Regions from separate parts of the Pedobacter sp. MR22-3 genome, predicted to be linked through region 3. Evidence: riboswitches for the same ligand, from Rfam matches in the RefSeq annotation. Region 3 holds a riboswitch; each other region holds the start of a gene.
What was found. Region 3 has a riboswitch for S-adenosylmethionine ahead of OQ267_RS18905 (O-acetylhomoserine aminocarboxypropyltransferase/cysteine synthase family protein). Riboswitches for the same ligand answer to the same signal wherever they lie in the genome.

Region 1 (4,779 bases), on a different contig from region 3:
TTCTGAATGCCATCCCCGTGTGCTAAACATCCGCCAGGAAAGCGAACAAATTTAGGATGAATATCGGCAATTAATGTGGCAAGATCATCCCTTAAGCCATTTTGATGCCCCTTGAAAGTTTTCTGCGGAAATAAAGAAACCATATCAAAAGCAAATTTTCCGGCAGCAAGCGGCATGATTTCCAGTCTGGCATCTGTCGCATCTGCTGATGGATAGAAGGTACCACTCACCTTTTTCCATGAAGTGGTATTTTTTAAAGTAATTTTAGCTAGAATACCCTTTGTATCACTAACTAAACGCACTTCAAAACCAGAAATACGACCAGCCAATTGCTTACTGAAAGCAGAGAAAAGATAAGCATCTCCTTTTTTTACCGCTATTCCGTCAAAACCCGTATTGCTTAATGCAGCACCGGCAACTTTAACATCCAGCACAGCATGGTGTGGATTATTTTGATGAACCGGCGCAATTGAATCAACGGTGAAAGTGCTTTGATCTCCTTTTAACTTCCATGCAAAACTGCTGTTCCAGTTTTTATCATGGAAAGATTTATCGCTGGGTTGATATTCAAATCCCCTGTTCTGAATCAATTCTGCATAAAGGCCTCCGTCTGCAGCATAATTAATATCTTCAAAAAATATACCGGTAAGCATATTACTGATGGCTTTTGCACCTTTTGAATCAATGGTAATTTTAGCATCAACCGGTTTTAATCCAGCAAATCTTTGTGTATCATCTTTGGTTGTTTCACTGTTTTGGCGGGCTTTATATTGCTGCAAATCATAGGCTTTTTGAAGGTTCTTGATTACTGACCAAGCCACATAATGAGATTGCCCAATGGTATGACCAGAAATATTTGCTGTTTTATCCTCAGCATTAAATGCGGATAATGGTACTTCAACAGCTTTTTCATAAGCAATAAAATCCTTCGTTCTGGTTTGAAAATGCTTGCCTTCCACATCAGCATAAGTGATGGAATATTCATCTTTCAGCTGGTTATAATCAACAACAGGCTTTAATACATTTTTCCCCATGGCAACATATGGATAATGCTGGGGCCCCCAGTTGATTAAGTTTTTGGAAGTGGCTATGGCAAACTGATTGGTCTGATCATTTAATTCCCACGCACAAACCCATTCACCATTTCTTCCCCTGATGACATAGGGTGAAATCATTTTTTTTTCACTTCCCCACCTGCCATAATCGCTTTTCAAAAACAGGTAATCCTTTCCGATTGGTGTCCAGTTGGTCTGATCACGACTCCAGGCAAAGCGCAAGCCATTGGCATTGTAAGCAAACAGATAGGCAGAATCCGGCTCATCCGTTAACTTATTTTCTTTGGCCATTAAACTGGCTGTGGCAGTAAAAAGTATAGCAAATAAAACGTAGAATCTAAGGTAAAACTTCATGGGTCTGCAGCTATTTGGTTGGAAATGCGAAGACCAAAATAAATAATAATCGTTGGTTTAACGATTATTATTTTGTATTTATTTAATTACGATGTAATTATTCAAACTATTCTTTCAGCAGTCCATCTATTTCAGCATTAAACTCCTTTACAAAATCGGTATAATATTGGCCGGTTGCTGGTCCGCTGTAACCCGTATGAATCTGTGCCACTTCTCCTTTTTTATTAATGATGATGGTGGTTGGGAAAGAGATGAAATTATTCAGGGCTGGTAAAGATTCAGATACTATTTTTTTATCGGGTGTGCCAGCAATTACCTGATCATATTGGATATCAAACTTATCCCTGAACCGGGTTAAGGCCTTCCGCACGTAGGCTGAATCCAGTTGTCTTTCATAATGAATGCCGATAACTTCAACGCCGCGATTACGGTTTTCCTTGTACCATGGTGCAATAAAAGAAGCCTCATCTACACAATTTGGGCACCAGGTGCCTGTAATGGTAAGAATGATCACCTTATTTTTAAATTTCTCATCACTGAGCGATACCTTTTTCCCGTTTACATCAGGAAAGGAGAAATCAAGTGTTTTGTATCCATCCTTTAAAAAGGTTAATTTATAGGCATCAGGTAAGGCCGCGTTTTGATTTTGTTTGCCTGTGAAGGGTGTATTTCCCCTGGCACTCACCGTTTCTCCTGTTATGGTTCCGTCTTTTGAAAAACTTCCTTTGTAATAGGATGGACTAGAGCCAATAAAGCTGGATAAATAAAAATCATTGCCTTCCACTATTCCTTCCAGGTAACGTGAATCGCCCGTTACCCTTAAAAAAGTCCCGGTGATTTTATTACCGTTCTGTTTAAACAATCCGACTGCATTTTCATCTTTTCCGGTAGGCGATTTAAAAGTGATATCATATTTGCCAGAGAAATCAGCTGCTGGATTTTTGCCGTTAGGTTTGAAACGATATGGATTCCCTCTGGTTGCATTTACGGCCAAAGGTTTACCGGAGCCATCTTGTTTCCTAAGCGTTCCAACCAGCGAATCACCTGTGATTTTGAAGGCAAGTTCATTGTCAAACTGATCCAACGCAACCAGAATGGAATCTGCAGTTTGTTTAACCACGCCACCATCAAAGCGTTCTTCACCATTCAAAAATATTAAGTGTGGCTTTGTATCGCTTTTAGTAATTTCAAAATTAAAGGGAACTTCAACTCCAGGTTTAATTTCAAACACACCCCGCCATTTGCCGTTCGGAACAAAGGATGTAGTTAATTTATGGGCAGTGGCTGATTGTTTTTTCTGTGTTTGTGCTTGTAAAGTCTGCGACAACATAAAAGCCGGTAGCAGAAATAGTAATGATTTTATATTCATGTGATATTTGAGATCTATTGATAACGAGACAAATGTAAGCATCATAAAAGCATGGAAAAAATATTTTCAATAAAATCTATAGAATTTGTAGTCATTATGATTTTTATATTATCTTTGCCGCAGTTATTTTAAAATGCTTATCAAGAAAGGTGGAGGGAATGGCCCTGCGAAACCTTAGCAACCAGCCTGAATTGGATATGGTGCTAATTCCATCCCGAAGTAATTTGGGTAAGTTAAGTCAGTTGAATGCAAAGTATTAATATTATATGAGAGCACTCCTGATTTTACGGGCGTGCTTTTTTTGTAAATCAGCTTTACCGGAAATGCTAAGTATAAGGTATATCGTTAAAAACAATTTGATGGAAAAAACTAACAAAAAACAATCTACTCAATCAGGGCATTTAAAAACCTTTTTAAGTCTTCGAATGCGTGAGGGTATTTGTTGCTGTATGAGGCTATAAATACCAAACCCAATAATTTAAATCATTAAGTATTCACGTTTGTAAAAAATTCGCCGGTAAGCGAAGTGGAATTGCTTTGCCCTGATTTTTACATCCTTCATTCATCTCATTATTAATAAATTGATTATGTTCAAAAAAATTAAGCTGTTGGCAATCGTATGCTTGCTCTTGCTTTCGTCACTCGTGCATGCCCAAAACATCAGTATTTCCGGTACGGTTAAAGGTGCTTCAGGAGAAACATTGCCCGGAGTTTCAGTATTTGTTAAGGAAACCAAGCAAGCCGTAACCACCAATAATAGTGGCGCATTCAGCATTACAATTAATGGAAAAGGTACATTGGTTTTCTCTTATATTGGTTTTACAACTAAGGAAGTGGTGGTTACCGAAAGTTCGAATGCATTAAATGTAACCTTAAGTGACGGAGAAAATGCATTAGATGAAGTGGTGGTAACGGCTTTAGGTATCACTAAACAGAAAAAATCGTTAGGTTATGCCGTTCAGGAATTAAAAGGGGAAAGTTTAACTGAAGCGCGGGAAACCAATCTGGTAAATGCACTTGCCGGTAAAGTAGCCGGGGTAAGGGTAACCAATAGCCAGGGTGATATGGGATCTTCCCGTGTGGTAATTAGAGGGGAAACTTCTATTGCCGGAAATAATCAGCCTCTTTTTGTTGTAGATGGGATTCCGGTAGATAATTCACAGCTTAATTCGGCGGGGGCGAGAGATTACGCCAATGCCATTTCAGATATTAACCCTAATGATATCGAATCCATCAGTGTGTTAAAAGGTCCGAATGCGGCCGCTTTATATGGTTCAAGGGCAGCAGCAGGTGTGATTATCATTAAAACAAAATCAGGAAAATCTAAAAAAGGTTTGGGTATTTCTTTAAACTCGAATGGCGTGATCGAAAGTATATTAACCTTACCAAAATATCAGGATGTATTCGGACAGGGATCGGAAGGTAAATTCAGCTATGTGGATGGAAAAGGTGCCGGCGTAAATGATGGGGTTGATGAAAGCTGGGGGCCCAGAATGGATGGCAGGTTGATTCCGCAGTTCTTTTCGAAAGGTGTAGCAGTGCCCTTTGTGGCCCATCCGGATAACGTAAGGGATTTCTTTCAAACAGGTTACTCCTTAACAAATGGTATTTCAATTGAGGATGCAGGAGAGAAATTCGATTACCGGTTATCTTATAACAACCTTAAGCAGGTCGGTATCGTACCCAATTCAGGTCAGGGTAAAAACTCATTCACTTTAAATACTACTTTACGTTTAACACCTAAACTCACCATCACCGCGAATGCCAATTATAGTAAACTTGGTGCCGACAACCTGCCTGGAACGGGCGGATCAAGATCAACCAGTACCATGTTGCAGTTTGCGTGGTTTGGCAGACAGGTTGATATCAATCAATTGAAAAATTACCTGGATGAGAATGGTAATACTTTTAATTGGAACAACAGTTATTACAGCAATCCTTATTGGGTGGCTTATGAGAATACGGTGTCTCAAAACAGGAACCGTTTAATTGGAAGTATAG
Region 2 (4,779 bases), on a different contig from region 3:
TCATCTCTCCGGTTGAGCAATACATCCTCTACACGTTCCAGAAGTTCAGGTGGAATTTCCTGGTAAACTTCGAGCATCCCTGCATTTACAATCCCCATATCCAGGCCTGCCTGAATGGCGTGATAGAGAAAAGCCGAGTGCATGGCTTCCCTAACAGTATTGTTTCCCCTGAATGAGAATGAAATATTAGAAACCCCGCCGCTCACTTTAGCATGCGGGAGATTTTCTTTGATCCAACGGGTGGCATTGATAAAATCAACAGCATAGTTATTGTGCTCTTCCAGTCCGGTGGCAACAGTTAAAATGTTTGGGTCGAAGATGATATCTTCCGCAGGAAATCCAATTTCATGCACCAAAATATCATAACTTCTTTTACAAATCTCTTTTCTGCGCTCGTAGTTATCGGCCTGGCCTTGTTCATCGAAAGCCATCACCACTACAGCAGCACCGTATTGCATAATTTTACGGGCACTTTCGCGGAATTTATCCTCGCCTTCTTTTAAAGAGATTGAATTCACAATTCCTTTTCCCTGCAGGCATTTCAAACCATTTTCAATCACCGACCATTTAGAGGAATCGACCATGATGGGCAACTTTGCAATGTCGGGTTCGGAGGCGATCAGGTTTAAAAATTTGGTCATGGCTGCTTCCGAATCCAGCATTCCCTCGTCCATGTTCACATCAATCACCTGTGCACCACCTTCAACCTGTTGCAAGGCCACGGCGAGCGCAGCTTCGTAATCACCCCCTAAAATCAGCTTCGAAAATTTAGGCGAACCGGTAATATTGGTTCTTTCCCCAACGTTTACGAAAATACTTTCAGGCGTAATGGTTACGGGCTCCAGGCCACTTAACCGCATAAACGGCTGAATTTCCGGAATTTTTCTTGGTGATGCTTTTCTGGCATTCGCCGCGATACAGCCGATATGTTCGGGCGTGGTACCACAGCAACCTCCTACGATATTAACAAAGCCAGAAGCGATAAAGTCATCTACTAAGTGTGCTGTCTCATGCGGTTGCTCATCATAAGCACCAAATTCATTGGGCAAACCTGCATTTGGATAGGCAGAAACGTAACATCCCGCTTTTGCGGCTAACTCTTCAATATGCGGACGCATTTCTTTCGCGCCCAATGCACAGTTGAAACCTATACTTAAAGGTTTTGCGTGCATCACTGAGTTTAAAAAAGCCTCGGCAGTTTGTCCGGATAGGGTCCGACCAGAAGCATCGGTAATCGTACCGGAAATCATAATCTCCAATTTACGGCCAATAACTTCTTCATATTTTTTGATGGCCACAATAGCCACTTTGGCATTCAGCGTATCGAAAATGGTTTCAATCAGCAATACATCTGAGCCCCCATCTACCAAACCGCGCACCTGCTCGTAATAAGCGGTCTCCAATTCATCAAAGTAAACCGCCCGGTAACCCGGATCATTTACATTGGGCGACATGGAAAGCGTTCTATTGGTTGGGCCAATGGCACCGGCAACGAAACACTTACGATCTGGATTAGCAGCCATAAACTCATCTGCCGCTTCCTTTGCCACTCTAGCACCTTCATAACTTAATTCATACGACAAATCTTCCATCTGGTAATCCGCCATGGAGATTCTTTGCGTACTAAAGGTATTGGTTTCGATAATATCTGCGCCAGCGGCTAAATATTCGAGATGTATGGCTTTGATAATATCCGGACGGGTGATGTTCAGCAAATCATTATTGCCTTTCACATCGCAAGGATGATCCTTAAACCGTTCCCCTCTAAAATCTTCTTCGGTAAGCGTATAACGTTGAATCATCGTGCCCATCGCACCATCGATGACTAAAATACGTTTTTCTAATTCTTCTCTTATGCTCATTCTGTTATTAGATGTGAGAGACGAGAGGAGTGATCTGAGAAATTAAGACATTTATAATTGGCCTCAAATCTCAAATCTAATTTCTCAAATCTCAAAAAAGCTTATTCAAAAAGTTGGCACATGGATCGTACTTCCTTAACTTATCTTTCTCCCGGTTAACCGAGATTAGAATGTAGCACCTTGTTGGCACAGGTTGCTAAGACTTCGTTGGGTCTAATCCCTCCGTCTTTCTTAATAAGCATACAAAAATGCAACAAAGCAACATCATTTCCAAAATTTATCGCTTCGCTGCCAAATAAAATTACAAAGGCCATGCAAATATGCACGGCCTTTAAAATATTGTTTTGTCATTAACCTGAAACCAGATAAATCCAGCGGTCAGAATTTAGTGAATTATCTTCTGCTACCGAAGAGACGTAGTAAAGAAACAAATAAGTTAATGAATGTGATATAAAGTGACAACGCACCCATTATTGCTAATTTTTTGCTGTCGGCCAATGCAATTTCATTTCCGCTTTCATCCAAACCTTCACCAATTCTTTTAATTTCCTGAACCTTATAAGCGGTAAGCGCAGTAAAAATAGCCACACCAACAAAGCCTAAAATGTAGTTCAGCGTTTCGCTGCCGATAAAGAAGTTGATCAGACTTACGATAACCAAACCGATTACGCCAGCCATTAGTATTGGTCCGAATTTACTTAAATCAACATCTGTAGTGTATCCCATGATAGCCATTACAGCAAAAATAACGGCTGCTGCAACGAAGCAAATGGCAATAGATGTTGTTGTGTAAATTAAAAGAATAAAGCCCAACATCACACCTGTTAGTAAAGAATACAACAGAAAAATACCCACTAATGCAGGGAAGGATAATCTTTGCATAGCAGCACCCATCAACATCACTAAACCCAGTGGCGCAAAGATGGCAATGTATCCAAATATGGTAAATCCTTTTTCAGCTACTAAATAGGATAAAATTCCTGGCGAATTTGCCAATACAAATGCAGAAGCGCTTGATATTAACAAAGCAACGAACATCCATAAGAATACGCTGGCAAAGAATTTTTTAGACACTGTGTTTTCCTGCACGAACACGCTATTGCCCTGATATTGATAATTTTGTTGTTCCATTTTTATTTGTGTATTTAAATAATTATAAAAATAATACTTTAATTCAGTCTTTTTGTCAGCAATTCTTCAACTTTTTTGAAGAACTGTAACGGTTTTAATGTACGCCAGGGCAGGTGATCGAAAGCACCTCCAAAATTAATGTAATAATCAATGTTGTTATCTTTAAACTCCCTGATAACATGTTCCTGGAAATTTACCCCAACAATCCAGCCATCTTCCACTTCCTGAAACCATTCTTCATAATAACTATCGTCTGATGAATGAAAGTTCAATACATTTTCTCCGATTAATACAAACTTATTAATGCCTTCATCCATCATGAGTTCCAAAATATCGCGTTTCAGCAACATGATGTCGTTGTTGATGGCATCATTCCATTCGCCGATAAACTCAATAATCGCGTAACCTCTATCATAATCCGCATACAATACTTTCATGTACAAGGTATTGGAACCAAACTCATCCCATTGCGGGTGCAACAGAAAATTATAGATCTGCTTATCAAAGTACAGTTCAGAGTATTCGGTATTGTAGAATGGCGATCGCTCATCCTCTGCCGAGATATAATCATCTCTCCACTGGTAATACGGCTCTATCTCGTGCATGTTTTTTTTAATTATTGAATGAGTGAATTTTGAATGAGAGAATGCTAAAATTACTTCCAAATTCAATCATTTCATCCTTCTCTCATTCTAACATTTCTCAGTGTCCTGCTTCTACTGCTTTACGCACACTTCCATGTTTACTCAGCAAATCTGCAGCTATTTCATAGCTCACATTTAATTCATCAGCTACCATTTGCGTTCCGCGATCAACCAGTTTATGATTAGTTAACTGCATATCTACCATTTTGTTTCCAACCACACGCCCCAATTGCACCATTACGGTGGTACTCAGCATATTTAAAACCAATTTTTGTGCTGTGCCCGATTTCATTCGCGTAGAACCGGTAATAAATTCAGGTCCAACGACCACTTCTACCGGAAAATCAGACGCTGCAGCAATGGGTCCATCAGTATTGCAGACAATGCAACCTGTTAAAACTCCATGCTGGCGTGCGGTATTTAAACCTCCAACCACATATGGTGTGGTGCCGGATGCAGCTAAACCTACCAGGCAATCCTTTTCATTAATATGAAATGCCTGTAAATCTTTCCAGGCCTGCAGGCTGTCATCTTCAGCAAATTCTACAGCCTTTCTGATGGCAGAATCCCCGCCGGCAATAATACCAACTACAGTATCGAAAGGAACACCATAAGTTGGTGGACATTCGGACGCATCTACCACACCTAAGCGGCCGCTGGTACCTGCCCCTATATAAAAAAGCCGACCGCCCTTTTTCATTCTCTCGGCAACGGCCGAAGTTAATTTCTCAATCTGAGGCAAAGATTTTTCAACAGCAAAGGCTACGGTTTTGTCTTCATTGTTAATCCCCTGCAAAACTTCCATTACCGACATTTCATCAATGTGGTTATAATTTGATTCTTGCTCGGTAACTCTATTCATAAATTTATTTTTGATAAAATTCGGTAAATTCTTTCTAAAATCTACCCTAAAAATTTAAAAATATAGATTGCCACTTGATAGAGCAGATGTTATACTGTTAATTTATGTGAAATATTATAAACAAAAGACAAGAAATTGCAGTTAAAAATATATCAACCCGCTTATTTTCATAAATTTGCCTAACGCCAATGAAAAAGAATACCCGAAAAAACATACTGATTGCCATCAGCTATTCTGTGATTTTGATAGCAGGAATGTATTTGGGTATTAAGTTTATTAA
Region 3 (4,779 bases):
AAAAAACCATCATGACCATATTCAGAATGAATCACCGCGAATGTTGCATCATTGATCTGATCTGCCAGGTATTTTTGCTCTGACACCGGAAAAAGAAAGTCATTTTCGATACCAATAACTAAGGTATTTGCTTTAATTAATTTTAGAGCTTCAGCAATACTCTTTCTGTTGCGTCCTACATTGTGGCTGTCCATAGCTTTGGTCAAATAATAGTAACTGTAAGCGTTGAAGCGTTTAATCAGCTTCTCACCCTGATAATTCTGATAGGAGGAGGCCCGGAAATGATCCGTTTTATCATTTACACTTTCCACCTGTGTACTGCCATAAGCATGGTAGGTTCTGTAACTCAGGAGTGCAATACTTCTGGCGGTTTTTAAACCTTTACTGCCGCCATCGGGCTGGTTGGCAAAGAAAGTCCTGTCTGTGGTAATGGCCAGTCGCTGACTTTCATTAAAGGCAATGCCCCAGGGCGAATGTACCGCGTTGGTGGCCACTAAAATCAGATTTTCAATTCTGGAAGGTTCGATAATTCCCCATTCCACAGCCTGTTGTCCGCCCAATGAACCACCAATCAGTAATTTAATGGAATCGATGCCTAAATGCCTGGCCAGCAACTGATGTGCGGCAACAAAATCGCGGATGGTAAATGGTGGAAAAGATAAATAGTAAGGCTGGCCGGTTACCGGATTAATGCTTAACGGATTGGTTGTTCCATAATTCGAGCCTAAAACATTGGCGCAAACAATATAATGATCTTCTGGGTTAAACAGTGCGTTTTGTCCGAACAAACCTTCCCACCATTCAAATACATCAGCATTGGCTGTCAGCGCGTGACATACCCAGATCACATTGTCTTTATTGGCATTTAGTTTACCATATGTTTGATAGGCGATTTGCAGATTCCGAATTTTTTTCCCGTTTTCCAGCTTAAATGGCTTGGTATAATGATATGTTGATGCAGTGCTCATGGTAAAATTGTAATGTTGTAAAATGAATAGGTACTAAGCTTACAGGGATTCCTGACTGATTTTTGATCCAATAGCCGCAAAAGCCTGTTCAAAATCTGCTTTAATATCATCAATATGCTCTATACCTACGGAAACCCTTAGTGCATTTGGTTTAACGCCGGCCGCCAGTTGGGCTTCATCACTTAATTGCTGGTGTGTGGTGGCTGAAGGCTGGATAATTAAAGTTTTAGCATCACCTACATTAGCTAAATGAGAAACCAGTTTCAAACTATCTATAAGCTGAGAGGCATTTTCCTTGCTTCCGTTCAATTCGAAAGATAAAACGCCACCAAAGCCGTTGCTTAAGTATTTCTTGGCCAGGTTATGGTATGGACTACTGGATAAACCAGGATAATGTACTTCTTTAACCAAAGGATGATTTTCCAGCCAGGTAGCCAGCTCAAGTGCATTGTCTACATGACGTTGAACGCGGAGTGATAATGTTTCTAATCCCTGTAATAAGAGGAAAGAATTAAAAGGAGACAGGGCAGGTCCCAGATCCCTTAAGCCTTCTACCCGGGCGCGAATAATAAACTGGATGTTACCAAACGGACCTCCGATACCAAAAACATCGTTAAAAACTAATCCGTGGTAACCTTCTGATGGCGCTGTAAACTGCGGAAATTTTCCATTGCCCCAGTTGTAATTTCCACCATCAATGATCACACCGCCAATGCTGGTACCATGACCGCCGATCCATTTAGTAGCAGATTCTACTACAATGTTTGCTCCATGCTCCAGTGGTTTAAATAAATATCCACCTGCACCAAAAGTATTGTCTACAATAAAAGGAATATCATGTGTTTTGGCAATGGCCGCAATTTTTTCAAAATCAGGAATGCTGAAGGCCGGATTGCCAATGGTTTCCAGGTAAATGGCTTTGGTTTTCTCTGTGATTTTTTGTTCAAACTCTTCAGGAACATCCGGGTTTGCAAAATCAACGTGAATGCCCAGACGTTTAAATGCAACCTTAAACTGGTTGTAGGTTCCGCCATATAGATGTGATGACGAAACAATCTGATCTCCGGCCGCTAAGATATTATGCAGGGCGATAAATTGTGCCGCCTGGCCTGATGCTACCGCCAGTGCGGCTACACCACCTTCCAAAGCGGCGATTCTTTTTTCAAAAACATCAGTTGTAGGGTTCATCAGCCGGGTATAGATGTTTCCAAACTCTTTTAAAGCAAACAGGTTAGCACCATGTTCCGCATTCTTAAATCCATAAGAGGTGGTCTGATAAATGGGAACCGCTCTGGAACCTGTTGTAGGGTCTACTTCCTGACCAGCATGCAACTGAAGCGTTTCAAATTTATATGATGTTGACATAATTTTCTAATAATTAAGGTTAAAGTAATGAGTGGAATGAGCGGACAAATCAGAAAAGTAAATTATCCTGCAGGGCGTATCCCGGTTAACCGGGACCTTCCAATTTGAAAAGAAACAAGAGAGGAAGATTTTTAAATTACCGTATGCAACAGCACATACGGGACATATACATCACATTGCAGCACACCAACAGTTTAATGGAAACATTTGCTGTTTGTTGTTTCAGACTAGTGCCGTCGTGAGATAGAAGATTTAAAGTATTCATCAGTTTAAATTTATATCACCGGTTAACTCCATGTTATCCGGTCAGGAATTGGCACCTTCTCTTTCTGAGGGTTGCCAGTGGGTCACGGAGCCAGTCTCTCGCCACTTCTTTATAAATCAATCCGATTCAGATTGACTTTTATTTAGTGATTTACCAAATAATATTTCAAATGTCTGAAATAATTTTAAAACAACAAAATTTAATTCTGATTTTTTATTAAATAAATCCAATTACATGTTGTAATCATAAAACGATTGTTCAGGTAAGTTTATTTAACATTAAAATTTTATGTTTGTATAACCTATCTCATCTATATGAAAAACGCTAAAATGATTTGTCTGGCCCTTTCACTGACCATGGCAAGTTTTACCACAGTTAACGCACAATTCGGCGGATTAAAAGACAAATTATTAAAAGTTGGAACTGCACAGGGGGCTAAGGCTTTAGGTGTGGATAAATTTCTGAAACAACCCGGTGCCATTACCACAAGTTTTGAAGACGTAAACCGCGAGGGAGAAATGATGCCAGATTTTAAGGCCACACTCAAGGCACAACCACTATATCTCTTACCAAAGAATCCGGAAGGAGGATACCTGCTTTGTGAAGGACTTTATGAAATGACGAATAAAAGTTATTACTTGATGGCTGGTACCTTCGCCCCGTCAAAAGGAGATGGCTATATGTTTGCTCCGGTATTGGGCTCAAAAGAAGATGTTGTGATTGCGATCATTAAAAGTGCAGAAAAGCACCCTGAAGTAGAACAACATGATATTCAGGCTTTATTATGGACCATCATAGCACGCACTAAATTTGCAAGTTACAGCGGGCAGGTAAAAGTTACCGCATTAAAATTATTGACGCCAAAACAGATCACCATGTTAGAAGGCGGCGCATTAGGTGTGCTGCCCTTTGATGTAATGGAAAAAGCCAAAGACCAGTTGCCATCTGGTTTAAAGGCAGTTTTTGAAGCTGAAAACAATATTCGCCAGCTCGTTTCTTCAGGAAATTATACCTATGCTGATTTGGAACGGTATGCAATTATTGCCGGTATGGCCCCGCAAAGAGCAGATGTGCCCAGCGGTATCTGGACCAAACATCCTGATGGATATTATGTGCGTTATTTTCCTTCGGGCTATTCTACCACACGCGTACAGGTATATGTGCCAAAAGAATTGCTTGCTTCAGGAACAAAATTGGTTTATGATGCAGCTGGTGATATCGCCTGCCCTGCAAATACAGGTTCTCAACGTTTAGCACAAACCAATGAGCCTTTAAATGCAGACTATGCGAAGAAGTTGGTTACTGTTTGTAACCCAAAATAGGTTTTTAGTTCTATAAGGTTTTAAACCTTATAGAACTGTAGAATTTAGGCCAGCGCCTGTGCTAAATCGGCGATAATATCGTCAACATGCTCCAATCCAACAGAAATTCTTAACAGATTTTTTGGTGTTTTACTGTCTGGTCCTTCAACAGAGTAGCGGTGCTCGATTAAGCTTTCCACACCGCCCAGACTGGTAGCTTGCGCAAATAATTTCACTTTATTCACTACTTTACTGGTTGCGTCCACGTCGCCCTTAACTAAAAAAGACATCATGCCGCCAAAGTCTTTCATTTGTTTCTTAGCAATTTGATGTTGCGGATGAGTCTCTAATCCCGGAAAATAAACCGCTTCTACTCTTGGGTGACTAACCAGATAATCTGCCACTTTCTTTCCGTTTTCGCAATGCCCCTTCATGCGATATGCCAGGGTTTTGATGCTTCGGCATAATAAATAACAATCAAAAGGAGAGGGAACGGCACCACCCGTTTGCTGGATGTTTTTGATTCTCTCCCATAATTCATCTTTCCTGCCTGTAACCAAAATGCCACCCAGAATATCACTATGTCCGCCAAGGTACTTTGTACTGCTATGCATTACGATATCAGCCCCTAATAAAATCGGATTTTGTAAAACCGGAGAGGCAAAAGTACTATCGCAAACCAGTGTCAGGTGATTTGCTTTTGCTATTTTTGAAATTTCTGCAATATCTGTAACCTTCAGTAATGGATTGGATGGTGTTTCCATCCAGATCATTCTTGTGTTTGGTTTAATAGCGGATTGAATGAGATCCAAATCAGTTTGATCAACAAAATCAAATTCCAGAATCTCATGATAAATGGTCAGCAGTTGTTTTTTAATGC

Region 1: another riboswitch for S-adenosylmethionine. It lies ahead of OQ267_RS04960 (SusC/RagA family TonB-linked outer membrane protein); the one in region 3 lies ahead of OQ267_RS18905 (O-acetylhomoserine aminocarboxypropyltransferase/cysteine synthase family protein).
Region 2: another riboswitch for S-adenosylmethionine. It lies ahead of metH (methionine synthase); the one in region 3 lies ahead of OQ267_RS18905 (O-acetylhomoserine aminocarboxypropyltransferase/cysteine synthase family protein).

Annotation. Positions count from the first base shown of each region.
Region 1 is NZ_JAPIVF010000002.1:278,711-283,489, forward strand. It holds gene OQ267_RS04950 (alpha-L-arabinofuranosidase C-terminal domain-containing protein) at 1-1,409, opposite strand, end outside; gene OQ267_RS04955 (peroxiredoxin family protein) at 1,516-2,778, opposite strand; SAM riboswitch class I at 2,913-3,018, shown strand; gene OQ267_RS04960 (SusC/RagA family TonB-linked outer membrane protein) at 3,366-4,779, shown strand, end outside.
Region 2 is NZ_JAPIVF010000008.1:119,592-124,370, forward strand. It holds gene metH (methionine synthase) at 1-1,862, opposite strand, end outside; SAM riboswitch class I at 2,000-2,103, opposite strand; gene OQ267_RS19835 (Bax inhibitor-1 family protein) at 2,256-2,993, opposite strand; gene OQ267_RS19840 (hypothetical protein) at 3,032-3,598, opposite strand; gene murQ (N-acetylmuramic acid 6-phosphate etherase) at 3,696-4,499, opposite strand; gene OQ267_RS19850 (S41 family peptidase) at 4,688-4,779, shown strand, end outside.
Region 3 is NZ_JAPIVF010000007.1:219,768-224,546, reverse strand. It holds gene OQ267_RS18910 (homoserine O-acetyltransferase family protein) at 1-968, opposite strand, end outside; gene OQ267_RS18905 (O-acetylhomoserine aminocarboxypropyltransferase/cysteine synthase family protein) at 1,008-2,333, opposite strand; SAM riboswitch class I at 2,606-2,716, opposite strand; gene OQ267_RS18900 (hypothetical protein) at 2,913-3,920, shown strand; gene OQ267_RS18895 (trans-sulfuration enzyme family protein) at 3,965-4,779, opposite strand, start outside.